One region of the Kosakonia beeri genome, then DNA from elsewhere that is predicted to be linked to it. Evidence: predicted binding sites of a transcription regulator. Region 1 holds the regulator's gene; the other holds the start of a gene.
What was found. Region 1 encodes PhoB, which activates phosphate uptake and scavenging genes when phosphate is short. Its sites were predicted from a motif close to CTGTCATAAAACTGNCNNAT; they were not measured.
Positions count from the first base shown of each region.

Region 2: uvrB (excinuclease ABC subunit UvrB) is a predicted target of PhoB. The motif match lies at 673-692, and genes of this name have one in related genera.

Region 1 is NZ_CM135106.1:3,792,249-3,808,479, reverse strand. Features, by position in the region: gene sbcD (exonuclease subunit SbcD) at 1-687, opposite strand, end outside; gene phoB (phosphate response regulator transcription factor PhoB) at 886-1,575, shown strand; gene phoR (phosphate regulon sensor histidine kinase PhoR) at 1,597-2,895, shown strand; gene brnQ (branched-chain amino acid transporter carrier protein BrnQ) at 3,304-4,623, shown strand; gene proY (proline-specific permease ProY) at 4,708-6,060, shown strand; gene malZ (maltodextrin glucosidase) at 6,654-8,471, shown strand; gene ACUY4S_RS18005 (DUF2339 domain-containing protein) at 8,527-11,202, shown strand; gene ACUY4S_RS18000 (DUF3999 domain-containing protein) at 11,199-12,575, shown strand; gene ACUY4S_RS17995 (peroxiredoxin C) at 12,631-13,233, opposite strand; gene acpH (ACP phosphodiesterase) at 13,400-13,981, opposite strand; gene queA (tRNA preQ1(34) S-adenosylmethionine ribosyltransferase-isomerase QueA) at 14,074-15,144, shown strand; gene tgt (tRNA guanosine(34) transglycosylase Tgt) at 15,196-16,231, shown strand, end outside.
Region 2 is NZ_CM135106.1:3,324,914-3,341,144, reverse strand. Features, by position in the region: gene ACUY4S_RS15835 (ABC transporter ATP-binding protein) at 1-173, opposite strand, end outside; gene uvrB (excinuclease ABC subunit UvrB) at 924-2,945, shown strand; gene pmrB (two-component system sensor histidine kinase PmrB) at 3,147-4,226, opposite strand; gene pmrA (two-component system response regulator PmrA) at 4,226-4,900, opposite strand; gene eptA (phosphoethanolamine transferase EptA) at 4,897-6,534, opposite strand; gene yvcK (uridine diphosphate-N-acetylglucosamine-binding protein YvcK) at 6,646-7,554, opposite strand; molybdenum cofactor riboswitch at 7,782-7,917, shown strand; gene moaA (GTP 3',8-cyclase MoaA) at 7,905-8,894, shown strand; gene moaB (molybdenum cofactor biosynthesis protein B) at 8,914-9,426, shown strand; gene moaC (cyclic pyranopterin monophosphate synthase MoaC) at 9,430-9,915, shown strand; gene moaD (molybdopterin synthase sulfur carrier subunit) at 9,908-10,153, shown strand; gene moaE (molybdopterin synthase catalytic subunit MoaE) at 10,155-10,607, shown strand; gene ACUY4S_RS15780 (Bax inhibitor-1/YccA family protein) at 10,667-11,374, shown strand; gene ACUY4S_RS15775 (Bax inhibitor-1 family protein) at 11,450-12,157, shown strand; gene ACUY4S_RS15770 (lysylphosphatidylglycerol synthase domain-containing protein) at 12,168-13,127, opposite strand; gene clsB (cardiolipin synthase ClsB) at 13,127-14,365, opposite strand; gene ACUY4S_RS15760 (endonuclease/exonuclease/phosphatase family protein) at 14,362-15,123, opposite strand; gene ACUY4S_RS15755 (YbhQ family protein) at 15,256-15,693, shown strand; gene ACUY4S_RS15750 (ABC transporter permease) at 15,698-16,231, opposite strand, start outside.

The sequences.
Region 1 (16,231 bases):
AATTTTTTGCGCCCGGTGGATATGACCAAGTGCCATATAGTCAACAGGGGGGAAATTCTGCGCCGGAAAGGCATCCAGCGTGCCGATATAAATATCACGTACCGCGTCACTTTTGCTGGCACCAACGGTGGTCAAATGGCCGCTGGCGATAACAGGCAGCGCGCTATCGCCACGCAGAGTGCAGGCGTCACGGTACTGCTGTTGATAATAGTCAGTGATAGCCGCGAGCAGATGTTGCTGTTTTTGCAGGCCGGACAGACCCGCCTGACTCAGGACAATGTCGCGCGGACGCAGAAACGGCACCGGGCAAAACACGGCTCCGGGCTCGCCATTACGGCGGTGGAGCAGAAAAGGTGCCGCCCCGGCGCTGGCTACTACGGTCGTTTTCAAATAGGCCAGAATCTCTTTCGATTCATTGAGCGTGGCCACGGAGTCATGGTTGCCGGCCAGCACCACTAACTGGCAGCCGGTGCGCTGGAGTTTAACCACAAAACGGTTATATAACTCGCGGGCATAGCTCGGCGGTGAACCGGTATCAAAGATGTCGCCAGCCACAATGATCGCATCTGCCTGGTGGCTTTCGGCGTTTTCCAGCAACCAGTCGAGAAAAGCGTCGTGTTCGGCGGCACGGCTTTTACTGTAAAAGTTCTGTCCCAGATGCCAGTCAGAGGTGTGAATTATGCGCATAGCGGTTCCGTGGCGAAAAAACGTAAATCAGATTATAAACATTAAGCAGATGAGGGACATATCCGAATAAAAACAGGGATTGTCATCGCGTGCTGAAGAGGGTCATCTGACGGTCATGTTATTCATAAATCTGTCATAAAACTGACGCATAATGGCGCCGCTATATATACTGACGACTTAAATAAAACAGGGCAAATTATGGCGAGACGAATTCTGGTCGTAGAAGACGAAGCACCCATCCGTGAAATGGTTTGCTTTGTGCTCGAGCAAAATGGCTTTCAACCAGTAGAAGCTGAAGATTATGACAGCGCGGTGAATCAACTGAATGAACCCTGGCCCGATCTCGTTTTGCTGGACTGGATGTTGCCAGGTGGTTCAGGCATTCAGTTTATTAAACATCTGAAACGTGAAGCCATGACCCGTGACATTCCGGTAATGATGCTGACGGCGCGTGGTGAAGAAGAGGATCGCGTTCGCGGCCTGGAAACCGGAGCGGACGACTATATTACCAAACCTTTCTCGCCAAAAGAGCTGGTGGCGCGTATCAAGGCTGTCATGCGCCGCATTTCGCCGATGGCGGTGGAAGAGGTCATCGAAATGCAGGGGCTGAGCCTCGATCCCTCGTCTCACCGCGTAATGACCGGTGAAAATCCACTGGATATGGGCCCGACAGAGTTTAAACTCTTACACTTCTTTATGACTCACCCGGAACGTGTTTACAGCCGCGAGCAGTTGCTGAATCATGTTTGGGGAACCAATGTGTATGTGGAAGACCGTACGGTGGACGTGCATATTCGCCGACTGCGCAAAGCGCTGGAACACAGTGGTCACGATCGTATGGTGCAAACAGTGCGCGGCACGGGATACCGTTTTTCGACCCGTTTCTGAAATTTGACAGGAGTGTGACGCGTGCTGGAACGGCTGTCATGGAAAAGGCTGGTGCTGGAGCTCCTCCTTTGTTGTATCCCCGCCTTAATACTCGGCGTCATGTTCGGTTATCTGCCCTGGTTTTTACTCGCCGCGGTAACCGGGTTACTGATCTGGCATTTCTGGAATTTATTGCGCCTCTCCTGGTGGCTATGGGTTGATAAAAGTATGACCCCGCCGCCCGGCACAGGAAGCTGGGAGCCTCTTTTGTATGGGTTGCACCAGATGCAGATGCGCAACAAAAAGCGTCGCCGTGAACTGGGTAGCCTGATCAAGCGCTTTCGCAGCGGGGCGGAATCCCTTCCGGATGCGGTGATCCTCACCACGCAGGAAGGCGCTATTTTCTGGTGCAACGGTCTTGCGCAACAAGTGCTGGGGCTGCGCTGGCCAGATGATAGCGGGCAGAACATCCTTAACCTGCTGCGTTACCCCGAATTCACCCAATACCTGAAGAAAAAAGAGTTTACCCGGCCTTTGCACCTGGTGCTTAACAACGGTCGCCATCTCGAGATCCGCGTGATGCCCTACACGGAAGAGCATTTGTTGCTGGTGGCGCGCGATGTGACACAAATGCATCAACTGGAAGGGGCGCGGCGCAACTTTTTTGCCAATGTCAGCCATGAGCTACGTACGCCGTTGACCGTGTTGCAGGGCTACCTGGAGATGATGCAAGAGCAGACGCTTGAAGGCGCGCCACGGGAAAAAGCGCTGCATACCATGCGGGAACAGACCTCGCGCATGGAAGGTCTGGTGCGCCAGCTACTCACGCTGTCGAAGATTGAAGCGGCGCCGACATTGCCGCCCAACGAAACCATTGATGTGCCGATGATGCTGCGGGTCGTGGAGCGCGAGGCGCAAACCCTCAGTCAGCAAAAGCACACCTTTGATTTTGATGTCGACAGCAGTCTCAAAGTGCTCGGCAATGAAGAGCAACTCCGCAGCGCCATTTCCAATCTGGTGTATAACGCTGTCAACCATACCCCGGCAGGGACACATATTATCGTGAGCTGGCGTCACCTGGCGCAGGGGGCGGAGTTCAGCGTCGAAGATAACGGGCCGGGCATTGCCGCTGAGCATATTCCGCGTCTCACCGAACGTTTTTACCGGGTGGACAAAGCCCGATCCCGGCAAACCGGTGGCAGTGGCCTGGGGCTGGCGATTGTGAAGCATGCGGTAAACCACCACGAAAGCCGTCTCGATATTGTCAGTCAGCCAGGTAAAGGTACCCGCTTCAGTTTTGTTCTTCCGGAACGCCTGGTTGCCAAAAAAGCCGCTTCCTGAGCTCGCTGTCAGCTTATCTTTCCAGCGGTCTGTGAAAACAGACCGCTCATACGTACCTTGTCTCCATCCTGAAACGTATTTTGTACGCATGCTGCTTTTTTGTTCGCATGATCAGCCATGTGTTTTTCTTATAATTGGAATTATTCACTGGTAAGAATTCCCGTTGTAGTAGATGCATCTGGTTTTGCGATCCCACCTTGCCTTTAAACGTTATAAGCGTTTAAATTGCGCCCCGTACATCGTTATACCGACTGTATTTGCGTGGTAAATCGAAAAACTATTCTCCGCTACGTAATGCATAAAGCATTTCCCGCTGACTTTCAGCGATATAGACGTTGTATTGTTCGGTAGGGAAAGGCGAAAAAAACATCATTTTTACGACACCACATCCACAGGCAGTAACAAAATATGACCCATCACTTAAAACCACGAGACATTGTTGCTCTGGGCTTTATGACTTTTGCCCTCTTCGTAGGCGCAGGTAACATCATTTTTCCACCGATGGTCGGCTTACAGGCGGGTGAACACGTCTGGACAGCAGCCATAGGCTTTCTGATCACCGCCGTTGGCCTGCCCGTCCTTACCGTGGTCGCGCTGGCGAAAGTGGGTGGTGGCGTAGACAGCCTGAGCACCCCGATTGGCAAAGTGGCGGGCGTACTGCTGGCGACGGTGTGCTATCTGGCGGTGGGGCCGTTGTTTGCGACTCCGCGTACTGCAACAGTCTCTTTTGAAGTCGGGATCGCACCGCTGACCGGTGAAGGCGCAATGCCGCTGCTGATTTACAGCATCATCTATTTTGCGCTGGTGATCCTGGTGTCGCTCTACCCGGGTAAACTGCTGGATACGGTGGGTAACTTCCTGGCGCCGCTGAAAATTATTGCCCTGACGATCCTCGCCATCGCTGCTATTGTCTGGCCTGCCGGCCCGATCAGCCACGCGCTGGAAGCCTACCAGACTGCACCGTTTTCGAATGGTTTCGTGAATGGTTACCTGACGATGGACACCCTCGGTGCCATGGTGTTCGGTATCGTGATTGTCAACGCCGCGCGTTCTCGCGGTGTTACCGAAGCACGCCTGCTGACCCGTTACACGGTCTGGGCTGGGCTGATGGCGGGTGTTGGCCTGACGCTGCTCTATCTGGCGCTGTTCCGTCTCGGTTCTCACAGCTCAACGCTGGTGGAACAGTCTGCTAACGGCGCGGCGATCCTGCATGCCTATGTTCAGCATACCTTTGGTGGCGCGGGCAGTTTCCTGCTGGCCGCACTGATTTTTATTGCCTGTCTGGTGACGGCGGTTGGCCTGACCTGTGCCTGTGCAGAGTTCTTTGCCCAGTATCTGCCGCTCTCCTACCGTACGCTGGTATTTATCTTGGGTATCTTCTCGATGGCGGTTTCCAACCTCGGACTGAGCCATCTGATCCAGATTTCGATTCCGGTGCTGACGATGATCTACCCGCCGTGCATCGTGCTGGTGGTACTGAGCTTTACCCGCTCCTTCTGGAACAGTTCCACCCGCGTTATCGCACCGGCTATGTTCATTAGTCTGCTTTTTGGTATCCTTGACGGCGTGAAAGCCTCTGCCTTTGCAGAACACCTCCCCGCCTGGACGCAGCGTTTACCGCTGGCGGAGCAGGGACTGGCCTGGTTGATGCCAAGCCTGGTGATGGTGGTTCTGGCGGCAATCTGGGATCGCGCAGCGGGGCGACAAGTGACCTCCAGCGCGCATTAACAGCGGCAAACACGGCTTGTTTAACCACGGGGTGTCGTGCTCCGTGGTTTTTTATTTTTGTGTTGAATAATGGCAGTGGAAACGATGGAAAGTACGAATAAGCTGAAGCGTGGGCTAAGCACCCGCCACATTCGCTTTATGGCGCTGGGTTCGGCAATCGGCACCGGCCTGTTTTACGGCTCTGCAGATGCCATCAAAATGGCGGGGCCAAGTGTATTGCTGGCCTACATTATTGGTGGCGTCGCCGCGTACATCATTATGCGCGCGTTGGGCGAAATGTCGGTGCATAACCCTTCCGCCAGTTCCTTCTCCCGCTATGCCCAGGAAAACCTTGGCCCGCTCGCCGGGTATATCACCGGCTGGACGTACTGTTTTGAGATCCTGATTGTCGCGATTGCCGATGTTACCGCATTTGGCATTTATATGGGCGTCTGGTTCCCGACGGTGCCGCACTGGATTTGGGTATTGAGCGTGGTGCTGATTATTTGCGCCATTAACCTGATGAGTGTGAAAGTGTTCGGTGAACTGGAGTTCTGGTTCTCGTTCTTTAAAGTCGCCACCATTATCATCATGATCGTTGCCGGTTTCGGCATCATTATTTGGGGTATTGGTAACGGCGGGCAGCCGACTGGCATCAGTAACTTGTGGAGTCATGGCGGCTTCTTCAGTAACGGCTGGCTGGGCACGGTGATGGCGTTGCAGATGGTAATGTTCGCTTATGGCGGTATCGAAATTATTGGTATCACCGCCGGGGAAGCGAAAGATCCGGAGAAATCGATCCCGCGCGCCATCAACTCAGTACCGATGCGTATCCTGGTGTTTTATGTTGGTACGCTGTTTGTGATCATGTCGATTTATCCGTGGAATCAGGTGGGCACAGACGGTAGCCCGTTTGTCCTGACCTTCCAGCATATGGGCATCACTTTTGCTGCCGGTATCCTCAACTTTGTGGTGTTGACCGCCTCGCTCTCCGCGATTAACAGCGATGTGTTTGGCGTTGGCCGCATGCTGCACGGTATGGCGGAGCAGGGCAGCGCGCCGAAGATGTTTGCTAAGACCTCGCGTCGCGGCATTCCGTGGGTAACGGTAATGGTCATGACCGTCGCATTGCTGTTTGCGGTGTATCTCAACTACATCATGCCGGAAAATGTTTTCCTGGTGATTGCGTCGCTGGCGACCTTCGCCACCGTATGGGTGTGGATCATGATTTTACTGTCGCAAATTGGCTTCCGCCGTCGTCTGTCAGCCGATGAAATCAAGGCGCTGAAATTTAAAGTACCGGGTGGCGTCGCTACCACGGTCGCCGGGCTGCTGTTCCTGGTGTTCATCATCGCCCTGATTGGCTGGCACCCGGAAACCCGCATCTCGCTGTATGTCGGTTTTGCATGGATTGTGCTGCTGCTGATTGGCTGGGTACTTAAACGCCGTAAAGCATAAGCATGGAGACTGCCCGCAAGGCACTGCGCCAGCGGGCAGGATGCCATCGCACATTGTACGCGGGCTTGCGGTTCTTTCTCGCACTCATCCAGCCCGGTACCCCGCGATTTCCCTCCTGTAACCTGGCTACGTGCCAGAGCGATAGCCTCAACGCTGACACCCAAACCGCTGAACGTTTCCAGCGCCGACGCTGATGCCTTTTGCGGTACGGGGCACGCGCCACGAATGCGGGGTGCGTGCTCTGCCAATAAGGATTCTGTCGTCTCTTGCGGCCAAAATTGATGCGCCACAAAATACTGTCTGAGCGTGTTAATCCTTGGCTGGGAGCGTGCGATGAAGACCCGACTTTCCGGTTTGCTCTTGGCGGCTCTCTTCTCAGGCTATAGTTTTGATCAGTATAAAAATCTCTCCGTCGGGCGATTTCGGGCATGAGCACGAAGCGGGCGCGGAAAAACTCACCTATATACCCGGTGAATATCCCGCAAGATCGCCTCTGCGCCCCGTCTCTCCCCCCCGGAAAAAAAGCGAAAGAAGGAGGTGAGGCGCAGGCGGTTATGAAAAAGTGGCGTCATTTTGAACGAAGGGGATAGTCGATGTTGAATGCATGGCACCTGCCGGTTGCGCCATTTGTGAAGCAGGACAAAGATCAGTTGAGGGTGACCCTCTGGCTCAGCGGCGTGTCGCTGCCGTCACGCGTGATGCTGCGGGTGGAGGTTGATAACGAAGAGATCCCACTGGCAATGCATCGCGCACGTAAACCCGGCCCCGGCGGCGAGACGCTCTGGCGGGCTGCCATTGATATCAGCAGCGGGCAGCCACGTCGCCGCTACAGCTTTAAACTGCTGTGGGAAGACAAACAGCTTTGGTTTACGCCGCAGGGCTTTAGCCGTTTTCCCCCTGCCAGACTGGAGCAGTTCGCGATAGATGCCCCCGATGGTGGGCCGGAATGGGTGGCGGATCAGGTGTTTTATCAGATCTTCCCCGATCGTTTTGCCCGCAGTCAGGCACGCGCAACCCAACAGGATGAAGCCTGGTACCACCATGCCGCGGGGCGGATGACCGTGATGCGCGACTGGGACGATCCGCTGACCGGAGAAGCCGGGGGATCGACATTTTACGGCGGCGATCTTGACGGTATCAGCGAAAAACTGCCGTACCTGAAAAAACTGGGCGTCACTGCGTTGTACCTCAACCCGGTGTTCGTCGCGCCCAGCGTGCATAAATACGATACCGAAGATTATCGCCATGTTGATCCCCGTTTTGGCGGCGATCCGGCGCTGTTGCGTCTGCGTCATGCTACGCAAGCGGCAGGCATGCGCCTGATCCTCGATGGCGTGTTTAACCACTGTGGCGACTCACATGCCTGGTTTGATCGGCATAATCGAGGCACGGGCGGTGCCTGCCATAATCCGGACTCGCCCTGGCGGAGCTGGTTCAGCTTTGATGATGAAGGGCTCGCCCGCGACTGGCTGGGGTATCCGAGCCTGCCGAAACTGGACTATCGCGCCGCGTCACTGGTCGAGGAAATATACCAGGGGGAAGACAGTATTGTTCGTCACTGGCTTAAAGCGCCGTGGAATATGGACGGCTGGCGGCTGGATGTGGTGCATATGCTTGGCGAGGCGGGCGGTGCGCGTAATAACCTTCACCATGTTGCTGGCATTACCCGCGCCGCCAAAGAGACACAGCCGCAGGCTTACGTGGTAGGTGAGCACTTTGGTGATGCACGTCAGTGGCTCCAGACGGATGCTGAAGATGCAGCGATGAATTACCGTGGTTTTACGCTGCCGGTGTGGGCGTTTTTGGCCAGAACCGACATCGCTTACGATCCGCAAAAAATCGATGCGCAAACCTGTGCAGCGTGGATGGATAATTACCGCGCCGGGCTGTCGCATCAGCAGCAAATACGCATGTTTAACCAACTCGACAGCCACGATACGCCGCGTTTTAAAACGGTACTGGGCAACGATATTGCTCGTTTGCCGCTGGCGGTGGTGTGGTTGTTCTGCTGGCCGGGCACCCCCTGCATCTATTACGGTGATGAAGTAGGGCTGGATGGGGCCAATGATCCATTCTGCCGTAAACCCTTCCCCTGGGATAAGACATGTCAGGATGGCCGGTTGCTGGCGCTTTATCAGCGTATGGCGAAGCTGCGTTCGCGCAGCCAGGCGCTGCGTTATGGCGGCTGCGAGGTGGTATATGCGCAGGAGGATGTGCTGGTATTTGTGCGTGTTTATCAACAACAACGCGTGCTGGTCGTGATTAACCGTGGTGAAGCCTGTGAAGTGGTGCTGGAAGATTCACCGCTGCTCAGAGGGAAAAACTGGCGGCTAAAAGAAGGTACAGGTACGCTACAGGATGACGTGCTGACGCTATCTGCGATTAGCGCTTCTGTCTGGTCTGCCTCCTGAGCCGAAACGCGAGAAGGGAGGCGTTAACGTCTCCCCTTTAGCGAAGGCGAAGTACATGGATGGTCTTGTAGTTTTCGGTGTGTTAGTGCTGTTATTTGCGCTGGTGGTAGTGCCGATTGTAGCCATTACCGCCTGGCGTCGCAGCGTGGCAACCCAGGATGAACTCACCCGGCTGCGCCAGCGGCTGGTTGTGCTCGAACAGCGGCTGACGGTCGCGGCGGAACCGGCATCACTTGCCGTAGAACCGCCGCCGGTCGTTGCCGAACCTGCCATTATTGATGATCCCCCCGAACACGAACCCGTTGCCGTTGTGCCGGACGCTTTGCCTGCGGAAAACCCGTGGGGCCGCAAAGCACCTGTGCCTGGGGCGGTAGAAGCCCCTGTATTGCCAGCGCCGCAACAGGCCGAAAATGACTCCTGGGGTGTGGTCACCACGCTGGCACGTTGGTTTATGCAGGGCAATCCGCTGGCCAAATTGGGGATTGTGCTGCTGTTTATCGGCCTCTCATTCCTGCTGCGCTACACCGTTGAGTATGCGTTATTCCCACTGGAGCTGCGCCTGGTTGCGGTTGCCGTGGTGGCGATTGTGCTGCTGGGGCTGGGCTGGCGATTGCGGCATAAGCAGACGGTCTTTGCCTTAATTTTACAGGGTGGTGCCGTGGGCGCGCTCTATCTGACGGTGTTTGGCGCATTCCGGCTGTGGCAGATGCTGCCCATGACGCTGGCCTTCGGCCTGCTCATTGTCATTTGCGCCGCCAGCGTCGGGCTGGCCGTGTTGCAAAAAGCGCTAAGCCTGGCGCTGCTGGCGAGCCTTGGCGGTTATCTTGCGCCGATCCTGCTCTCAACAGGCGGTGGTAGCCATATCGCTTTGTTCTCTTTTTACCTGTTGCTCTCGGTAGGCATTCTTGCCATTAGCGTCTGGCAGCACTGGCGTGAACTCAATTTACTGGGAATGTTCTTCACCTTTGGCGTTGCCGCAATATGGGGTATGGAGAACTACCGCCCGGACGATTATTTGAGCTGCCAGCTTTTCCTGGTGGCGAACGTACTGTTGTTTGGCGTGCTAAGTGTGGCGCTGTCGCTGCGGGCACAGCGCCGCGGCGAAAGAGTGATTGATGGCGTATTGCTATTTGCGCCGCCGCTGGCCGGGTTTGGCATGCAGTACGCGATGACGCAGCACTGGGCTTACGGTCCGGCGTTCAGCGCGCTTGGCTTTGGCCTCTTTTACCTGGCGCTGGCCGCGCTTGCGCTGAAGCGTTACCCCACGGCAGCAAAACCGCTGGTACTGGCGGCACTGGCGCTGGGCGGTGGGTTTGCCACGCTGGCGATCCCGCTGGCGTTGTCGGCTCGCTGGACCGCGATGGCCTGGGCGCTGGAAGGTCTGGGCATTGTGTGGCTCGGCGTGCAGCAACATCAGCGGCGCATGAGTTACAGCGGCACGGCATTGTTGCTGCTGGCGCTGCTAAGCGCGTTGTGGGCGGCCGCGAACGGGTTGTCTGCGCTCGGAACAGTCATGATTTTCGCTGTGTTGAGCGGCTGCTGGCTGGCCGGGGCGATGCTGTGGCGCGGCTTACGTCGTGAAGGGAGCTGGCTGTTGCTGGCTGGCGGTATTCTCTTCTGGATCATTGCCCTGAGCGGTGCGGCGGCGCTGGTCGTGGCTTCGCATCAACACGTGGGCTTTATCACGCTGGCTCTGCTGGCTATTTCCGTGTGGCTATGGCGCGCAGCGCAGCAGCGTTGGCAGTGGCCTGAGCTGGGTTATGCCTGCTGGTTACTGTGGCCTGCAATGGGGGTTGCAGTGGTGTATCAGATCACCGTACAGGGTCATATTCTGGCGGGAGGATGGCAAAATCTGGCCTGGTGCGTTGCGCTGCCTTCCGCGCTGTTTTTACTTTACCGGGACAATAACACGCTGCCCGCCAGGGTTTCGCAGGGAGTGCATATTTCTCTGTTCTGGTTGTTATTGCTGGCGTCTGGCAGCGAGCTGTGGTGGTTCGTCGGGTCGCTCTCCTGGGGACTGGATGCATGGCGCGACGGTCTGCCAATGGCGGCGGGCGGCATCATTATTGCCCTGACGCTTGCTGGGATCCGCCGACGTGCGTGGCCGCTGCGTACCTGGCCTGCACTGTATGGCGCGCTGGCATTATTGCCGCTGATCCCGCTACTGCTGGGCTATCTGCTGTTTGCCAACCTGGCAGAAGGGACGGTACGGGAACTGACTTATCTACCGTTACTTAATCCACTGGAAGAGGGGGCGGCGTTTGCGCTGCTTGGGCTGTGGCTTTACGGCCGCTTTGCCGAAACGCACTATCCTGCAGTGGCAGCGCCGCTTTGGCGCGCCCGCCCGTGGGCGATCGCGGCGCTCACTTTCTGGTGGCTGAATGGCGCGTTACTGCGGGCGCTGGCCTGTTATGGCGCGGTGACGTGGAGCAGCGACAATTTGTGGCACTCCCGCCTCATCCAGACCAGTTTTGCCCTGTTCTGGATGTTGATTGCGCTGGTGGTCATGATTCATGCCACCCGGCATCATGCGCGGCAACAGTGGTTGTGTGGCGGCGCATTGTTGGGGGTGGTGCTGCTCAAGCTTATGCTGGTAGACAGCGCAGGCGGTGGCGGGCTGGCGCGGGCAGTTGCCTTTATTGGCGTGGCGGTTCTGATATTAATTGTGGGTTATTTTTCACCTCTGCCGCCGAAGGCTATGCAGGATCACAACAAGGGAGAGCAACAATGAGAGGCGTGTACGCACTGCTGGCGGCGGCATTAATGGCCTGCGCATTACCGGCATTAAGCAGCGACGATATTCCCGACGCGCCGCAGGATTATGCCTGGGGCGCGGCGCTGGATCTACCTGAGCCGGCCTCATGGTATCGGGTAGATTTGCCAATCGAGGTGTACACTGGCAGCACGCATCCCGATCTGCGCGATGTGCGGGTGTTTAACCATGACGGTGAGCGGGTACCGTTCACCCTCGAAACGCAGCAAACGCCGGTTGCAGAACCGGCTCCGATCCCGTTACGCATTTTTCCTCTTGATACCTCGCCGGTCGAAACGGCAAGTGAAGGGCAGAGCGTGGTACGTTTACACTCGGCAAACGGTGTCGATATTCGTATTGAAGGCGAGACGGCAAAAACCGTCGGACAGAGCTATCTGCTGGCGTTACCCGAGACGATGCCGGAGAACTTCACCCTCGCTCAACTTAAACTGGTTTGGAACGAGCCGGTAAAAAACTGGCAGGGAAAAGTGTCACTTTTTTTTAGCAGTAATATGCGTGACTGGGAATTGCTGCAACAGGATGCACCGGTGATGGCGCTTTCCAGCGGTAACGACCGGCTGAAACTCGACCAGATTACGGTTAACCAGTCGATGTCCTCCGACGGTGTGCGCTATCTGTTGATGGTGTTTGACTCCCCGCAACTGCCGGTGACGATAACTCAAGTCAACGCTACGCTGGGCAGCGTTGCTACACCGCGGGAGCAGGTGCAAATGGCGGCCGAGGCGCAGCGGATTTCTGCCACCGAGGCGCAATATCAGTGGCGACAGCCGCAACCGCTGAGTGCGCTTTCCGTGACGCTGGACGGGGAAGGCGTGTTGCCGGTAGAGATTGCCTTGCGTAGTGCGGCGAATGATCCCTGGCAGCCACTCACTAAAACCGTGTTGTGGCAGTTGAACGGGCAATCTTCTGCTGCACTGCCTGTATCGGGGCAGCTTGTCCAGGCGGTGCGTATCACAACGCTGGATGCCCGTTTACCGGCTGCTCTACCGCAAGTGAACGGCAGTCGTGACCTACAGACCGTGTTGTTCAATGCACAAGGCAAAGGGCCGTTTATGCTGACATGGGGGAACCGTGCGGCAGAACCTGCGGCAGTAACGATCGATCAACTTATCCCGCAGGCATTACGCAAACAAATTGATATGACGGCTATCCCGCAGGTACAGGTGATGGCGCGCGAGACGCTGGGGGGCGAAATGCGGTTAACGGCGACGTCGCCCGCTGAACGCCAGGGCATGTGGCAAACGGTGCTGGTGTGGGGCGTGTTAGTGCTCGGTGTGGCAGCGCTGGCCTGGATGGCACTGCGCATCTGGCGGGAAGCAAAACCCCGGTAGTTTCCCGGCAACAAAAAAGGCCCGCATTGCGGGCCTTTTTGCAAAACGCTGCCGGTTACAGGCTGGAGACGTTTTCGCTCAGGTACTTAGCGACACCGTCCGGAGATGCGTTCATCCCTTCTTTTCCTTTTTCCCACTGTGCCGGGCACACTTCGCCGTGCTCTTCGTGGAACTGCAGCGCATCGACCATACGCAGCATTTCATCAATATTGCGGCCCAGCGGCAGGTCATTCACCACCTGATGACGCACAATACCGTTTTTGTCGATCAGGAAGGAGCCGCGCAACGCAACGCCTTCGTCCGGGTGTTCAATGCCGTAGGCTTGCTGAATTTCACGTTTGATATCGGCAACCATGGCATATTTCACGGCACCGATGCCGCCTTTCTCCACCGGCGTGTTACGCCATGCGTTGTGGACGAACTCAGAATCGAAAGAGACGCCAACCACTTCAACGCCGCGGCGCTGGAATTCTTCGTAGCGCTTGTCGAACGCGATCAGCTCAGACGGGCAAACAAACGTAAAGTCCATCGGCCAGAAGAACAGTACGGTCGCTTTACCGTTGGTATGCTGCTTGAAGCTGAATTTTTCAACGATTTCACCGTTGCCGAGAACAGCAGCAGCCGTGAAATCCGGAGCCTGACGAGTCACCAGTACCATAAGTAGTCCTCTGATTTACAAGGTTAATAGAACGCAACGCGGGCGATTATAGAGAGCAGGGGCAGGTGGCTCAATGCGCCATTGACAATCGCTGTGATAGTCTTTGCCTATTAATTTTTGGAGTTGTGCGTCTACAGAATAGCGCATTCGCACCCGCAGGCAAACCTTACAGCGACTGCGCTTTTGCCTGCGTCATCATACGTGGGTAAAAGGTCCAGAAGAGTGTTTCCAGCAGGGCATAATTTGCCTCCAGATCCTGCCAGGAGTCGCGCAGCGCCCCGAGGCGCGGGCGGCGGTTAGCCATACCGTTGAGCACGTTCTGAATAAAGTCCATTTCACGGTAGCGCTCCATCCACCGTTCCGACCACAAGTAGTTGTTGAGATTGACAAAACGAGGCGGGGAGTCTGGCAGGATAGCAGTAACCTGCGACTGGGCCGTGCGAATAAAGGTTTCCAGCGGCAAGTCCGGCGAAATTTGCGCCCAGTGGCGGGAAAGAAAATGGTCCCACATCACGTCCAGCGTAATGGGCGCGACCCGGCGGGTGAGTGGGCGAAACGCGTCGCGGGCAATTCTGACTTCCGGCAAGTTGTCGGTCATGACATCAATGCGCCGGTGCATATGAATGCCTGCCACAATCTCCGCCGGGTAGAGGTTTTCCGGGTTGCCACGAACGAAATCTGCCAGCAAGTTGCCAGGCAGGGAGCTCTTCGCGAGGTGAGCAAGGTGCAGGTGTGCTAAAAAGTTCATCTCTATTGTTTATCCAAAAGCGGCTAACGGTTGCAGCGAAGAGGCGTGAGCACTAGACTACCCGCCTCTTATTTACGTCTCGAGTTAGTGTCATGCGCGTTGCCGATTTTTCCTTTGAATTACCCGAATCCCTGATTGCCCACTATCCGCAGCCTGAGCGCAGCAGTTGCCGCTTACTGTCGCTGGATGGCCCAACAGGCGCGCTGACGCACGGTACTTTCACCGATTTACTCGATAAGCTCAACCCTGGCGATCTGCTGGTCTTTAACAACACCCGCGTTATTCCCGCGCGCCTGTTTGGCCGTAAAGCCAGCGGCGGCAAGATTGAAGTGCTGGTTGAGCGTATGCTCGATGATAAACGTATTCTGGCACATATTCGTGCGTCCAAGGCGCCGAAGCCCGGCGCTGAGCTACTGCTGGGCGACGCGGAGGACATTCAGGCAACGATGGTTGCGCGTCACGACGCGTTATTCGAAGTGGAATTCCATGACGAACGCCCGGTGCTCGATATTCTGAATGCGATTGGCCATATGCCGTTGCCGCCCTACATCAACCGCCCGGATGAAGACGCCGATCGTGAACTTTATCAGACGGTTTACAGCCAGAAACCCGGCGCTGTAGCTGCGCCTACCGCGGGGCTGCATTTTGACGAGCCGCTGCTGGAACGTCTGCGTAACAAAGGGATCGAAATGGCCTTCGTGACGTTGCACGTCGGCGCAGGCACCTTTCAGCCGGTGCGTGTCGACAGCATCGAAGATCACATCATGCACTCCGAATATGCCGAAGTCCCGCAGGAGGTTGTCGATGCGGTGCTGGCAGCGAAAGCACGGGGCAACCGCGTTGTCGCTGTCGGGACCACATCGGTGCGTTCGCTGGAAAGCGCCGCGCAGGCTGCGAAAGATGCCCTGATTGCCCCGTTCTTTGGTGATACGCAAATCTTTATTTACCCCGGTTATGAATACCAGGTTATTGATGCGCTGGTGACCAATTTCCACCTGCCGGAGTCGACATTGATTATGTTGGTTTCCGCCTTTGCCGGTTATCAGCACACGATGAATGCGTACCGCGCCGCAGTTGCCGAGAAATATCGCTTTTTTAGTTACGGTGATGCGATGTTTATCACGTACAATCCGCAGGCTCTTACAGAACGCGTCGGGGAATAAGTCCGCGGCGCTGGTTTAACACGTCAGACTGTCTTTCTGGCTGGAGAAAAAATGAAATTTGAACTGGATACCACCGACGGACGCGCTCGCCGCGGCCGCCTGGTGTTTGAGCGCGGCGTCGTTGAAACGCCGGCATTTATGCCTGTGGGCACTTACGGCACAGTAAAAGGGATGACGCCGGAAGAAGTTGAAGCGACTGGCGCGCAAATCATCCTTGGCAATACCTTCCACCTGTGGCTGCGCCCGGGGCAGGAAATCATGAAACTGCACGGCGATCTGCACGATTTTATGCAGTGGAAAGGCCCGATCCTGACCGATTCCGGCGGCTTCCAGGTCTTCAGCCTGGGCGATATTCGTAAGATCACTGAGGCGGGCGTGCATTTCCGCAATCCGATCAACGGCGATCCAATTTTCCTCGATCCGGAAAAATCGATGGAAATTCAATATGATCTCGGCTCCGATATCGTCATGATCTTCGACGAATGTACGCCCTACCCGGCGGACTGGGATTACGCGAAACGCTCAATGGAGATGTCGTTGCGCTGGGCGAAACGCAGCCGCGACCGTTTTGACGGTCTTGGCAACAAAAATGCGTTGTTCGGCATTATCCAGGGCAGTGTTTACGAAGATTTACGCGATATCTCCGTCAAAGGTCTGGTAGAGATAGGCTTTGATGGCTACGCTGTCGGCGGTTTGGCTGTCGGCGAGCCGAAAGAGGATATGCACCGCATTCTGGAGCACGTCTGCCCACAGATCCCCGCAGACAAACCACGCTACCTGATGGGTGTGGGCAAACCGGAAGACCTGGTTGAAGGCGTACGTCGCGGTATCGATATGTTTGACTGCGTTATGCCAACGCGTAATGCCCGTAATGGCCATTTGTTTGTGACCAATGGCGTGGTGAAAATCCGCAACGCGAAATATAAAAGCGATACCGGCCCGCTCGATCCCGAGTGTGATTGCTATACATGTCGCAATTATTCGCTTGCCTACTTGCATCATCTTGATCGTTGCAACGAAATATTGGGCGCGCGTCTCAACACCATTCATAACCTGCGGTTCTATCAGCGCTTAATGGCTGGTTTAC
Region 2 (16,231 bases), 470 kb from region 1:
ATGCTGCCACTCTCCACGGGGAGATAACCGGTGATGCAGTTGATGAGGGTGGTTTTGCCCATACCTGGCAACCCAATCACCGAGGTGCAGACGCCTGGGGTTAAATCGAGGTCGATGTTCCACAATGTATGCTGGTTACCGTAATACTGGTTAATTGCACGTAAGCTCAACATGGCCTGTTCCTTATCTCGGTCGGGTGACACTCAAACTCTGCAAAAGGCTTGCCAGAACGGTATAAAGACTTTTTTTTCGGATATGGCCGATCTCGCTGGCATTTAAAACGTGATGAGGAACAATCCCAGCAAAAAATGCTGCACTTTACCGGTGCTTGTAGTGATGAGTTGTGGTGCAGAAAAACCGCAAATTGTGAGGAGGATCGTCCGGGGATCTGGCGCTTCGTTAGCTGAAAATCAGCAAAAAGAAGTGATAAAAATTTTTTAGCGACCCTGATTTGGGACGACATGGGAATTTGGCGGAAGGCGGGGTATACGGCCTGGCGGCAGTTATCCACTATTCCTGTGGATAACCTTGTGTATTAGAGTTAGAAAACGCGTGGCAAGCGAGAAGGGACGCGGCTTGCGCCTGAATTGGTGCGAAACGCGGCTTTTTGTAATTATACTTATATTTCAATGCGTTAAATAAAATCAATGCCTGTAAGAAAAGTGTCATTGGCTGCCACAAAACTTTCACTGGCTGGCTTGACAATTGTTAAAAGAGAAAATCTTCTGGGGATAACCTGCAAGACCTGGTGTTTTATCTTATCCGCGTTGAAATTTTAGCGAGGAACATACCCCAGGCGCATGCGTAGAGCACATAAAGGATTTTGCTACTGTTTTTACATACAGTATTATTTATTGGCAAATCTGCGGAGGGTGAGTAAAATGTGTTACCTGCCCGCTCATTCCTTCATCAGGTAGCCGTTCATGAGTAAACCGTTCAAACTGAATTCCGCTTTTCGCCCGTCCGGCGATCAGCCAGAAGCTATCCGTCGTCTCAAGGAAGGTCTGGAAGACGGTCTCGCCCACCAGACGCTACTTGGCGTAACCGGTTCAGGGAAGACGTTCACCATTGCGAACGTGATTGCCGATCTGCAGCGTCCCACGATGGTGCTGGCACCGAATAAAACGCTGGCCGCCCAGCTGTACGGCGAAATGAAGGAGTTTTTCCCGGATAACGCCGTCGAGTATTTTGTCTCCTACTACGACTACTATCAGCCAGAAGCCTATGTGCCCAGCTCCGACACGTTTATCGAAAAAGACGCCTCGGTAAATGAACATATCGAGCAGATGCGTCTGTCGGCAACCAAAGCCTTGCTGGAGCGGCGCGATGTAGTGGTGGTGGCATCCGTTTCTGCCATTTACGGCCTTGGCGATCCGGATCTGTACCTGAAGATGATGTTGCATTTAACCATCGGCATGATCATCGACCAGCGTTCGATTCTGCGCCGGCTGGCTGAGCTGCAATATACCCGTAACGACCAGGCTTTTCAGCGCGGCACTTTCCGCGTACGTGGCGAAGTAATCGATATTTTCCCGGCAGAATCGGACGATCTGGCGCTGCGTGTGGAGCTGTTCGACGAAGAGGTGGAACGCCTGTCGCTGTTTGATCCGCTGACCGGCCATGTGGAAGCTACCGTACAGCGTTTCACGGTCTACCCCAAAACACACTATGTGACGCCGCGTGAGCGGATAGTACAGGCGATGGAGGAGATCAAAGACGAGCTTGCCGATCGCCGTAAATCGCTGCTGGCGAATAATAAACTGCTTGAAGAACAGCGCCTTAGCCAGCGTACTCAGTTTGACCTGGAAATGATGAACGAGCTGGGTTACTGCTCCGGTATTGAAAACTACTCCCGTTATCTCTCCGGGCGTGGGCCGGGCGAACCGCCGCCGACGCTGTTTGATTATCTGCCTGCGGATGGTTTGCTGGTAATCGATGAATCGCACGTGACCATCCCGCAAATTGGCGGCATGTACCGTGGCGACCGGGCGCGCAAAGAAACGCTGGTGGAGTATGGCTTCCGTCTGCCCTCCGCGCTGGACAACCGCCCGTTGAAATTTGAGGAGTTTGAAGCGCTGGCGCCGCAATCCATCTACGTCTCGGCGACGCCGGGGAATTACGAATTGGAAAAATCTGGCGATGATGTTGTTGATCAGGTGGTGCGTCCGACCGGACTGCTCGATCCGGTGATTGAAGTGCGCCCGGTGGCAACACAGGTCGATGATCTGCTGTCGGAAATCCGTAAGCGTGTGCAAATTAACGAACGCGTACTGGTCACCACGCTGACCAAGCGTATGGCAGAAGATTTAACCGAATACCTTGAAGAGCACGGCGAGCGCGTTCGCTACCTGCACTCCGATATCGACACTGTCGAACGTATGGAAATTATCCGCGATCTGCGTCTGGGCGAGTTTGATGTGCTGGTGGGCATCAACTTACTGCGCGAAGGGCTGGATATGCCGGAAGTTTCGCTGGTGGCGATTCTGGATGCCGACAAAGAAGGGTTCCTGCGTTCTGAACGCTCGCTTATTCAGACCATTGGCCGCGCGGCGCGTAATATCAACGGTAAGGCGATCCTCTACGGCGATAAAATCACGCCATCAATGGCGAAAGCGATAGGTGAAACTGAACGTCGTCGCGAGAAACAACAGCGCTATAACGAAGAGCACGGCATTACACCGCAAGGCCTGAATAAAAAAGTAGTGGATATTCTGGCACTGGGCGAAGGGCTGGCGAAAACGCGTGCGAAAGGGCGTGGTAAATCGCGCACGCCGGCTCAGGTAGAAGCGGCTGAACTGGCGCTGACGCCGAAAGCGCTACAACAGAAAATCCACGAGCTGGAAGGGCAAATGATGCAGCATGCGCAGAATCTTGAGTTCGAAGAGGCCGCAAAAGTTCGCGATCAGTTGCATCAACTGCGCGATCTGTTCATTGCCGCTTCATAACTTGCTCTCTGTCACACTTTACGCTGATTCCGCCGGGCCAGCTTAATGTTGGCTTAATACAACACTGACAAACTGGCCTCCGGTTTACTGGAGGGCAGTGTGATGCAACAAATGCGTGTTCGTGAGTTTTTCGCTGTCGCCTTTGTCCTGGCGTTGGTGATCGGCTTCAGTCATATGTGGGTGTTAAGCTACTAAGTGCGCTTAGCGGGTGACAGGGTGGAATTTAACCCATGCCCGCACGCCTGACTGCGTTTTTCGGTTGTGCAAAAAGAATTGCGCGTCGTGTAATTGCGCAATGCGTGAAACAATACTTAATCCCAGCCCAATTCCCCCGTACCCACTATCCATCCGTACAAACGCTTTGCTCAGCTCGCCGCTGCGGCTCTCATCGATCCCCGGCCCTTCGTCTTCCACGGCCAGCACGGGCGAGGTAGCCCCTTCTATACGCACGCTGATGGTGGTCCCCGCCGGGCTGTAGCGATGGGCATTTTCCACCAGGTTTCTTAACAGCACCCGCAGCAGGGTCACATCGCCGGAAACCGGGATTGCTTGTGCATCGAGTGGGATCACCAACTGCTGTTGCCGCCCGGCGAGGATCCGTTCCAGTTCGCCCTGAATCGGCATCACCACATCTTCCAGCAGCATCACCTGCTGGTAACTCCCTGCTGAGAAGGACTGCCCCACACGGGCCAGTTGCAACAACTGGGCAATGTTTTCCGTCATCTGGTCAAGGCGCTGCACTAGCGGATCAACATTCAGGCCATTGGTTTTGGCCATTAACTCCAGGTGCAGGCGTAAACCGGCCAGCGGTGTACGCAATTCATGCGCCACATCGGCGGTAAACAGCCGCTCCCGATCCAGTGTTTGCGTCAGGCGCGAAACCAGTTCGTTAATCGCCGAAGTGACGGCCTCAACTTCACTGACGCTGTTGTTCAGGGTAATCGGCTGCAGGTTATCCGGGGTGCGCTTATCCAGTTCCTGTTGCAACTCAGAAAGCGGACTGGTGATGTTTTTGACCGCCTGCATACAAATCAGCAACGCCAGACCCACAATAAGCAGACTCGGTACCAGCAGGCTTGCGACCGCTTCACGGACTTCATGCTCGATCTGCTTGTGATTGTTGTGATTGTGCATGGCACTTTGCACCAGCAGCTGGATTTGTTCCTCGCTTTCATGCCATAGCCAGAACACGCTAATTACCTGACAAAACACCAAAATACCGCCAATGGTGAGCAGCAAGCGGCGGCGCATGCTCCAGTGCCTGAAGTCGAAAATAGCCATTACTCCGTCCGGTTCTCGTGATGCACCAGCATGTAGCCAAAACCGCGCACGGTGCGGATCCGCGATTTGCCGATTTTGTCGCGCAGATTATGAATATGCACTTCCAGCGTGTTGGTCGACGGCTCGTTATCCCAGTTGTAGATATCGTTGTAGAGGATTTCCCGGTGCACCGGGCTGTCGGCTTTTAGCATCAGGCGCGACAGCAGTGCGTATTCCTTCGGCGTTAAATCCAGTAACTGGCCGTCCAGCCAGGCCTGGCGGCGGGTAACATTCAGCGTCAGATTGCCGTGGGTGATTTCGTTATCGCCCTGATTGTTATGTCGACGCAGCAGCGCGCGAATGCGGGCGTTAAGTTCATCCAACGCAAAGGGCTTGACCAAATAGTCGTCTGCGCCGGTATCTAACCCGGCAACCCTGTCTTCCAGCGTGTCGCGTGCGGTCAGGATCAGTACCGGTAGGGTAAATTTCTCGCGACGCAGGCGGGTAAGCAGATGCAAGCCGTCTTCGTCCGGCAACCCGAGGTCCAGAACAATCAGGCTGTAATGGCCGTTCGCCAGGCACAGCGTGGCCTCATGCGCGGTGGATACACCATCGCAGGCATAGCCTTCGCTTTGCATTGCCAGAATTAACCCCTGCAACAGCAGAGCGTCGTCTTCAATTACCAGAATTTTCATTTAGCCTGCTCCCGGCATGACGTTAAGAGATCGTCCTGGGCACGGTACTCTTTCGTGCTGACACCCAGTATACCCAACATGGTAGGGAAGAGGTTGTCCTGCGAGACGTCCTGCTCCCGGGCATTTTTCTGCAAACACTGGCTGTTAATGCCGTAACGCTGCTGATAATCCTCCGACAACCACAGCAGCATCGGCACATGTTTTTGTGTTTCCGGCGCAATGGACCAGGGCAGGCCGTGCAAATAGACGCCGTTTTCACCAAGCGATTCTCCATGATCGGAGAGGTAGACCAGGCTGGTGGTAAATTTGTCCTGCTTCGATTGCAGCAGTTTAATTGCTTTATCAACAATATAGTCAACATACAGGATCGTATTATCATACGTGTTGACCAGTTGCTGCTGCGAGCAGGTCTGGATCTCATTGGTATCGCAGGTCGGTGTAAACTTGCGGAACTGCGGTGGATAACGGTTGTAGTACGTTGGCCCATGGCTGCCAATGGTATGCAGAACTATTACCCCATCGCCCTGTAATTTATCAATATAGCTGGCGAGATCGTGGAACAGGATCTCGTCCTGACACTCGCCTTCAATGCAAAGATCCGGCAAATTTAACGCGGTCATATCCTGCGTCGGCACGCGGCTACACGCCCCTTTACAGCCGCCGTCGTTCTCATTCCACAAAACGTTTATTCCCGCGCGCTGAATAATATCCAGCAACCCTTCCTGGTGCGCCGCCAGCTGATCATCGTAATGCGCGCGCGTCATTCCCGAGAACATGCACGGCACAGAAATGGCGGTGGCGGTACCGCAAGAGGCAGTATGCGGGTAATAGAACACATTATCGTGTTTTAACAACGGGTTCGTTTCGCGCGCATAACCGCCCAGCGAGAAGTTTTCTGCACGGGAGGTTTCGCCCAGTACCAGGATCGTCAGGTTTTTACGCGGCCCGTTTTGCATTTCCGGGCGCTGGCGCGCATCTTCGCCGAGTCTCATTAACGGCAAATTCGCCATGCTGTGGTGGGAATACCATGACAGTGAAGCGGCAATTGAATTAGAAGGACTGAGATCTTTCACCAGCTCTTTATTATTACGAAACAGCGAGGCGTAATCTTTATAAAACAGCAGCGCGACCAGCACGATAAGCAGCGCGGAAAGTACCACGCTGATAAGACGATAAATCACGCTGCGCAGTACCGAACGGGCGGGCTTAATCTTGATCCACCAGGCGATAGCCACAGCCAGCACGGCGGTAAACAGTAACGTCAGCACCATTTTTGTCGACAGCAGGGCAAAACTCTCCGCCGGCGTGGTGTCGAGAATATTGGTGATCATTGAACGATCGATAATGATGCCAAACGTCGAAATAAAGTATTGTGCCGCCGCGCTGACCAATACAAACAGGGTAATGAGCAACCGATCGAGGAAAATAAACGACGCCAGGGTGACGACAATATTAATGACCGCGAATGCCACCAGCGGCATGGAAAGAAATACCAGCCAGTTACGCAGTGAATCCACCGGCAGAAGCATAAACGCATGGTGATAGAAGACGCTGTTCAGTGGTAACGCGATATAGACCGCAAACAGAAAAATAAACAGCAGACGGCTTAAGGCGGGCCGACGAAAGTGAAACATAGCGAATCCGTGTCCGGCAATGAGTGTGACGGAAGGATGACAACGTTTTTTTAAGACAACCTTAAGAAATTAAGAAAGCGTCAGCGGGCGTTAAGATTACCCGCCCGTGGCTCAGCCGAGTTGCTGTACCGCTTTCTCCAGCGCTGCACGCAGCAGGTGGCGATCGTGACGATAGGGGATATCGCTGGCTTCCAGCACTTCCTGAATAATCAGCCGATCGCTCACGCCACTCGTGTCTACTTTTGGCCCAACGATGGCGGCATCGACAATTTTTCTCCCGACGTACTGCTCCATAATTGCCAGCTTATCGCCCAGTTTCAGGCTGGCGGCGGCCGGGCTTAGCTCTTTACCAAGATTGGCAATATAAACCACCGGTGCGGGCGTTCTTCGCAGCGCCTGCGCCAGCTCATCAAGCAGGAGGAGGGGCAGCAGGCTAGTGTAAAAACTGCCAGGGCCAATAATAATTAAATCCGCTTCGGCAATGGTTTGCACCGCTTCGCGGGTGGCGTGCACTTTGGGGAACAGCATGAGCTCCTGAATTGGGGCATGCAGTTGATCAATATTCACTTCGCCGTAAACCTGATGGCCTTCACTGTCGGTGGCCATTAAATCGACCGGTTGCTCTGACATCGGAATTAAAAAAGCATCCACCTTTAATAAATTACGAATTAAATTGATGGCTTCCAGCGGCCGCACACTCAGGTGATCCAACGCCTTTAACATTAAATTTCCAAGGTTATGCCCGGAAAGTTCGCCATTTCCGCTAAAACGATACTCAAACATGGCGGAAGCGACGCTGGGTTCGGTAATTAACTGATTGAGGCAGTTACGCATATCTCCCCAGGCGATACCGCCTTCGGAGCGGCGAATACGCCCGGTGGAACCACCGTTATCGGTGGTCGTCACAATCCCTGTTAGCCGTGAACCCAGTGAGGAAAGCGAAGACATTACACGCCCAAGGCCGTGCCCGCCGCCGAGAGCGACCACACGATCCAGGTCTGCAAGTGTGCGATTACGCATAATGATTCCTTATGAAGAATTACTCCGCTACGTTAGCGTAAATACCACCAAAAGACGATGCTGCGCGGAGGGTAAAATGACACATATCAAGGCAAAAACGGCATTTTCACGTACTCTGTAGCGAAAGTGCACGATCATATCGCTATGTATTGTTTTATATAACGTTGATCGTGATGGCGGAACCTCCGCGATCGCGCTACTATCGCCCTAAGCAATGTTAGCGTTACATACAATATATACACTCAAGCCTTTGCGCCTACGTCGAAAGATACGGTGTTCTGGCCGTAGCAGAAGCTGCTACCAGGGTGCAGGAAGAAATGACTGCATCTCCCGTACTTGGAAAGGTGTACATGGCCTCACAACTTACCGATGCGTTCGCGCGTAAGTTTTACTACTTGCGTTTGTCGATCACCGATGTGTGCAACTTTCGTTGCACCTACTGTTTGCCGGACGGTTACAAGCCGGGCGGCGTCAACAATAAAGGCTTTCTCAGCGTCGATGAAATTCGCCGCGTAACGCGTGCCTTCAGTGCCATGGGTACGGAAAAGGTGCGCCTGACGGGTGGTGAGCCGTCGCTGCGCCGCGATTTTACCGACATCATCGCCACCGTGCGTGAAAACAGCGCTATCCGCCAGATTGCCGTCACCACCAATGGCTATCGTCTGGCCCGTGATGTTGTGCAATGGCGCGATGCCGGCCTGACCGCCATTAACGTCAGCCTCGACAGTCTGGATGCCCGCCAGTTTCATGCCATTACCGGGCAGGATAAATTCCGCCAGGTGATGGACGGTATCGATGCCGCCTTCGCCGCAGGCTTTGCTAAGGTCAAAGTCAACACGGTGCTGATGCGCGACGTCAACCACCACCAACTCGACACCTTTCTGGCGTGGATCAAATCGCGCCCTGTCCAGCTACGCTTTATCGAATTGATGGAAACGGGCGAGGGCAGTGAACTGTTCCGCAATCATCATATTTCGGGCATGGTGCTGCGCGATCAACTGCTCCAACGCGGTTGGATCCACCAGTTGCGCCAGCGCAGCGACGGCCCGGCACAGGTTTTTTGCCATCCGGATTATGCCGGAGAGATTGGCCTGATCATGCCTTATGAAAAAGATTTCTGCGCCAGCTGTAACCGTCTGCGCGTCTCCTCCGTCGGCAAACTCCACTTGTGTCTGTTTGGCGATGGCGGTGTAGATCTGCGCGACCTGCTACAGCATGATGCACAGCAAGCAATGCTGGAACAGCGTATTGCCGCGGCGTTAACGCATAAAAAGCAGACCCACTTCCTGCACCAGGGCAATACAGGTATTACGCAAAACCTTTCATACATCGGCGGGTGATCGCCGCAAGGAGAGTAAGATGAGTCAGGTCAGCGCTGAGTTTATTCCGGTGAAATTGGCGATTTTGACAGTGTCAAACCGCCGTGGTGAAGAGGACGACACCTCGGGCCATTTGCTGCGTGATGAGGCACATGACGCCGGTCACCAGGTAGTGGATAAGGCGATTGTTAAAGAGAACCGTTATGCCATTCGCGCGCAGGTTTCCGCGTGGATTGCCCGTGATGATGTGCAGGTGGTGCTCATCACCGGCGGTACCGGCTTTACCGAGGGTGATCAGGTACCCGAAGCGTTGCTGCCGCTGTTCGACCGTGAAATCCAGGGGTTTGGTGAGCTGTTCCGTATGCTCTCTTTTGAAGAGATTGGTACATCCACTCTGCAATCTCGCGCCGTGGCGGGCATGGCCAATAACACGCTGATTTTCGCCATGCCTGGTTCGACTAAAGCCTGCCGTACCGCATGGGAAAACATTATTGCCCCGCAGCTGGATGCGCGCACGCGCCCGTGTAATTTCCATCCCCATCTTAAGAAATAAGTTATGTCACAACTGACCCATATTAATGCCAATGGCGAAGCCCACATGGTGGATGTTTCCGCCAAAGCAGAAACCGTTCGTGAAGCACGCGCCGAAGCCTTTGTCACCATGTTGCCGCAAACCTTGGCCATGATTGTCGACGGCAGCCACCACAAAGGCGACGTGTTCGCCACTGCACGTATTGCCGGGATCCAGGCAGCAAAACGCACCTGGGAACTGATCCCTCTTTGTCACCCGTTGCTGCTGAGCAAAGTCGAAGTGCTGTTGCAGGCCGAGCCGGAGCGTAACCGGGTGCGCATTGAGGCGCTTTGCCGCCTGACGGGCAAAACCGGCGTGGAAATGGAAGCGTTAACGGCGGCCTCGGTGGCGGCGTTGACCATTTACGACATGTGCAAAGCAGTGCAGAAAGATATGGTAATTGGGCCGGTGCGTTTGCTGGCAAAAAGTGGCGGTAAGTCGGGTGATTTCAGGGTTGAGAGTGATGATTAAAGTCCTGTTTTTCGCGCAGGTGCGTGAACTGGTCGGTTGCGACAGCATCGCCACTGACACCGTATTCCCCTCTGTAGAAGCGCTGCGTCAGCATCTGGCGGCGCAGGGTGACCGTTGGGCACTGGCGCTGGAAGAGGGCAAGTTGCTGGCGGCGGTGAATCAGACGCTGGTCAGTTTTGACCATCCTCTGACCCGTGGCGACGAGGTGGCGTTTTTCCCACCGGTAACCGGGGGCTGAGATGAGCGAAACCCGAATTTGTGTTGATCCCGCCGCGTTCAGTGTCGGTGACGAGTACACCTGGCTGGCCGCGCGGGACGAAGATGGCGCGGTCGTGACTTTTACCGGCAAAGTGCGTAACCATAACCTTGGCGACAGCGTCAGCGCGTTAACGCTGGAACATTATCCGGGAATGACCGAAAAATCGCTGGCAGAAATCGTCGCAGAGGCACGCAACCGTTGGCCGCTGGGGCGGGTCGCGGTCTATCACCGCGTGGGCGAACTGTGGCCTGGGGATGAGATTGTCTTTGTTGGCGTCGCCAGCGCGCACCGCAGCAGCGCCTTCGAAGCCGGTCAGTTTATTATGGATTATCTGAAGACGCGCGCACCGTTCTGGAAGCGCGAGGCCACGCCGGAAGGGGAACGCTGGGTGGAAGCACGCGACAGCGATAAACAGGCCGCGCAGCGTTGGTAATGCGTTGAGTGCGGATGTGTTACGCTTATAGGGCATTAACCTACTATTCAGGAGTGACTATGGACCGTTATCCTCGTTCTGATTCTATCGTCCAGCAGAGCCGCACCGGGCTACAAACTTATATGGCGCAGGTCTACGGCTGGATGACATGTGGCCTGCTGCTCACCGCCTTTGTGGCATGGTACGCTGCCGGAAATGAGAAAGTGATGGCGCTGGTGTTCTCCAGCCAAATTACTTTTTTCGGTCTGATTATCGCCCAGCTGGCGCTGGTGTTTGTCCTTTCGGGGCTGATTCATAAGCTGAGCGCCGGTGTCGCAACTTCGCTGTTTATGCTCTATTCAGCGCTCACCGGTCTGACGTTATCCAGCATTTTGTATATCTACACTGCCGAATCCATCGCCGCGACTTTTGTGGTCACCGCCGGTATGTTTGGTGCCATGAGCTTGTACGGTTACACCACCAAACGCGACTTAAGCGGCTTTGGCAATATGCTGTTTATGGGGCTGATTGGCATTGTGCTCGCGTCGCTGGTTAACTTCTGGTTGAAGAGTGAAGCGCTGATGTGGGCCGTGACGTACATCGGCGTCGTGATCTTTGTCGGACTGACGGCTTACGACACGCAAAAGCTGAAAAACATTGGTCAACAAATTGATCTCCGCGATCATTCTCAACTGCGTAAAACCGCCATTCTTGGCGCTTTGACGCTGTATCTCGACTTTATCAACCTGTTCCTGATGCTGCTGCGTATTTTCGGCAACCGTCGTTAACAGACCGCTTTGCGATCCCGGCAAATGCCGGGATTTTTTTGCGTTTTTTTCAGTAGCCTTTCAGGGAGGATCAGGGTGAAACTGTTTGGCTGGCTACGGCCTGCGCAGGTTGCGCCGGCACAACTCATGACCGGTGTCTGCCTGTGGCTGGCGGCGGCGATGCTCTTGAGCGCGGCAGTAGCATGGTGGGTGCTGGACGTGATGGCGATTAACGCGTTTCGCACTCCCGGGCCGGCCATCGCGGTGATGATTATCCTCTGGTTTGCCACTGGCGGCCTGCTCAGTCTGTTGTTCCCCCGGGGTAAAAGCGTGGCGGCGTTGTGCGGGCTCACCGCTGTGAGCCTGATGACCGGGCTGCTCTTTGCCAGTCTGTTTTCACTGCCGGTGCTGCTGCTCCTGTTCGCGGTAACGGGCGGTATGTTTGCCATCAGTGCTGTGGTGGCCCGTCTGGGCATTCGTGGCGGGGGGTATTTTTTTCTGATGTTGCTCACCGGCATGGGGCTGGCGGGGTTAGCGAATAGCCTGCAAGGCAGTAGCGGCTGGCTGTGGACCGGCTCCGTTATGATGGTGCTAATGTTCAGCCTGGTCAGCGTTAACAGAAGCCGGTCGATTGCCGATTCGGCACGCGGGTTGTATGCACGGGACTACACCAGCGTGCAGTGTTGCGCGCTACGTGGCGCGCTGGCCATTTATCTTGGGGTGATCACCGCGTTTTTTGAGCTGGCGCGTTTGCTGGTCGACCTGCTGGCGCTGGTGGGATCGGGCAGCAACACGTCGCGTTAAGGTTGCCGATTCAGCTCATGGCTCTTTCATTCTTCTCGCGCAGTTTTTTCGCCCGGCTCTCAAGCAACAGATAACAAATTAGCGCCAGCAGCAAGGGCAGAAAATAGTAAAGCACACGATAGGCGAGCAGGGCGGCGATGATGATGCCCTGCGAAACATGCTCCCCTGCCAGCAGAGCAAGAAATACGGCTTCCAGCACGCCAATCCCGGCCGGAATATGCACAATGACACCGGCAATACTGCTGACCAGTAATACACCCAGCACGAAGAAAAAGTCCGCTTTCATGCCCATTAACAACCAGATGATGGCTCCCATTACAATCCAGTTCGCGCTGGAAACGACCAGCTGCACAATAGCAAATCGCCATGACGGGAGTACAAGTTTATGCCCCTTCACCGTTACATGGCGGCGTTTAGCAAAGGCGCAACCCCACATATAGAGGGCAATCAGCAGCAATAAAATGATGCCGACAATGCGTAATGTGCGCTCATCGATATACCAGTGCGCCGGGAGTTGCACCACGCCGAAGGTAAAAATCAGCCCACCGAGTAAAATATACCCGAGCCAGTTAGTAGTAATACTCAGTGAAAAGATACGCGTGATAGTGCTGCCCGGCAGCCCCAACCGGGAATAAAGCCGATAGCGCATGCCGATCCCGCCGACCCATGTGCTGAGCGTTAAATTGAAGGCATAACAGATAAATGACACCAGCATCACCTGGCGTTTCGCCAGTTTATGCCCGCAGTAAGCACGCCCCATCAGGTCGTAGCAGCCATAAATCAGATAGCTGATGATCACCAGCGCCACGGCGCTCAGTAAGGCCGTGCGGTTATAGTCGCTGATCACCGTCCAGACATCACCCCAGTCGACTTTGCGGGCGTACAGCACCAATAGCACGACAACGGCGATAAAGAACAACACTGTCAGGACTTTTTTAGCGAGCCGCCAGCGCGGGTGGGATTTGGACATCAGGACTTCACCTCCGAATTTTCTACCCGATCCTGCGTTTCCAGCTCCGGCTGCACAGGCGGCTCGACTAACGCCAGCTGCGGCGTATGCGCAGGCAGCCAGCCAACCATCGCCGGGAAATGACGTAAAAAGTGGAACACAACCACGCTTTTGCCGAGGTTCCACCAGGTGCGTTTGGGTGCCATTGACTCATCTACGCGCTTGCAGTCACGGTCGATAATGCCCTGTAAGTTCTCGCGCAGCGTATGGTTGAACTGGCGATCGTGAATGATCAGATTCGCTTCCAGGTTGAGCGACAGGCTTAGCGGGTCGAGATTGCTGGAGCCGACGGTTGCCCAGTGATCGTCCATTAACGCCACTTTGCCATGCAACGGACGCCGCCGATATTCATACACCTGCACCCCGCCTTTCAGCAGGTAGTTATAGAGCAGTTCCGCACCGACTTTGACAATCGGCATATCCGGCTCGCCCTGGACAATCAGTTTAACCGTCACGCCACGGCGGGCGGCGCTGCGCATAGCATGGAGCAGCCGGTAGCCAGGGAAGAAATAGGCATTGGCGATAATCACTTCGCGGCGTGCATTGGCCAGCATTTTCAGGTAATGACGCTCAATATCATCCCGGTGCTCGTCATTATCACGCCAGATAAACAACGCCTGCGCTTCGCCCGGTTTGCGGTTCTCTTCCGGGCGATGGCGACGCCGCCGCCACCAGCGTTTTGCCGGGGCGTTGTCGGGCAGGTTTTCCAGTTCAAATTGCAGAATATCTTCCACAACCGGGCCCTCAACCCGCACGGCATAATCCTGTTTTGCTTCCGGGCCGTAATCGGTCATATGCTCTGCTGAGTAATTGATCCCGCCGACAAAGGCCACGGTGTTGTCGATTACCACGATTTTGCGGTGCATGCGACGAAAGAGATTGGTGCGCATACCTAACAAGCGCGGGCGCGGATCGTAGTAACGAAACAGCACGCCTGCGGAGGTCAGTTCACTGACAAAGGATTCACTCAGATCGGGCGAACCATAGCCGTCAAGCAACACTTCAATGTTGATGCCGCGTTTCGCCGCTTTTAGCAGCTCGCGCTGTAATTCACAGCCGACTTTATCTTCAAACCAGATAAAGGTTTCCAGAATGACGCGTTGCTGCGCCTGGCTGATCGCCTTGTACAGCGCCGGGTAGTAGTTATCGCCATTTTCCAGTAACTGAATGCGGTTCCCTTCTCGCCAGCTACTTTTCATAGGTGGATCTCCGCACTTAATGGCGCATGATCGGACAGATGGCGCCAGTTACGCAGCGGCAACGCGGTAGGCGCGCTGGCGCTGGCATTTTTCACATAGATTCGGTCAAGACGCAGCAACGGGAAACTGACCGGGAACGTCCGGGCAGGGCGGCCATGTGCGCGGGTGAAGATCTCCTCCAGCCCGGCCTGGATTTTTAACGGATGATTGGCCCGCTGCCACCAGTCATTGAAGTCGCCCGCCACCACTACCGGTTCATGCTCTGGCAGTGTGTTGACCCAGTCCGCCAGCATGGTTAATTGTGCCTGACGGTGAGCTTCCCGCAGTCCAAGGTGCACACATACCACATGCACAGGGCTACCGAGATCCGGCGGCACAATCCGGCAATAAAGCAGGCCGCGCTTTTCGCTGCCGTCGACGGAAACATCGCGATTTTCATAATATTCAATCGGAAAGCGAGACAGCACCGCGTTACCGTGATGCCCTTCGGGGTAGACAGCATTACGCCCGTAGGCGTAATCGCTCCACATGGTGTCGGCAAGAAATTCGTAGTGGGTCGTGTCCGGCCAGTTTTCGACATGTAACGGGTGCACTTCATGGGCACCCATCACTTCCTGCAGGCAGACGATATCCGCGCTGACGGTGCGTACCGCGTCACGCAGCTCAGGCAAAATAAAGCGTCGGTTAAACGCGGTAAAGCCTTTATGGGTGTTAATGGTGAGCACTTTCAATGAAAATTGTCGCGATTGTTGGGTCATAATTCTCCTGCCAGCGTCACTCTCCTGATGAAAATAAATTGTAGTCCCTGTCACAAAAAACGGCGGGGTTACGGAATTTTCCGTAAATGCGAGTACTCTTCAATCAGACTAAAATCCTCCAGGAGAGTGGCCATGAAGTGGCAACAACGCGTTCGCGTCGCGACAGGTCTGAGTTGTTGGCAGATAATGTTGCATATGCTGATTGTGGCGGTGCTGGTGATGGGCTGGACCAGCGGCATGCTGGTGCACGTCGGCTTAGGGCTGTGCGTGGTCTATGGCGTGAGCGTGCTGTTAATGCTGTTTTTACAGCGTCACCATGATGAGCGCTGGCGTGAGGTTGGCGACGTGCTGGAAGAGTTAACTACCACCTGGTATTTTGGCGCATCGTTAATTGTTATCTGGCTGCTGTCACGCGTGTTGCAAAGCAACCTTCTGTTGGCGTTGGCCGGGCTTGCCATTCTTGCCGGCCCGGCGGTGATCTCACTGTTGACCAAAGAGCGCAAACTCCCTGCAAAACCGTTTGGTTTGCATCAAGGCCGTAACCCGGCAAATCCCCACGAACATCGGTAACGGCTCAGGCGATATTACGGCGAAATAAGGCATATGCCGCTGACCCGGTGGTCGCGGCAATCACCAGTAGCGGCCAGACACTTTGCCAGACAATCGGGAAACTGGCGTCTTTCAAATAAATTTGCTTGGTAATATCAGTAAAGTGGCGAATCGGGTTTACCCACGTAATATCCTGCAACCAGATCGGCATATTCTCCACCGGCGAAACATAACCGGAGAGCAATATCGCTGGCATCATAAAGACAAATACGCCAATAAACGCCTGCTGCTGGTTAGAACAGAGTGACGAAATCAGCAGACCAAAGCCCACCAGCGACAAACCATAAATTAGCATGGTGAAGTAGAACAGCAGCAGCGAGCCTGCAAAGGGGATTTTGTAGGCCAGAATCCCCACCACCAGCACAATGGTGGCCTGAAAGGTGGCGACAATCAGTGCCGGGACCGCTTTACCAACAAATATTTGCCAGGTCGCCAGCGGCGACACCAACAACTGATCGAGCGTGCCCTGTTCGCGTTCACGGGCGACCGAGAGCGAAGT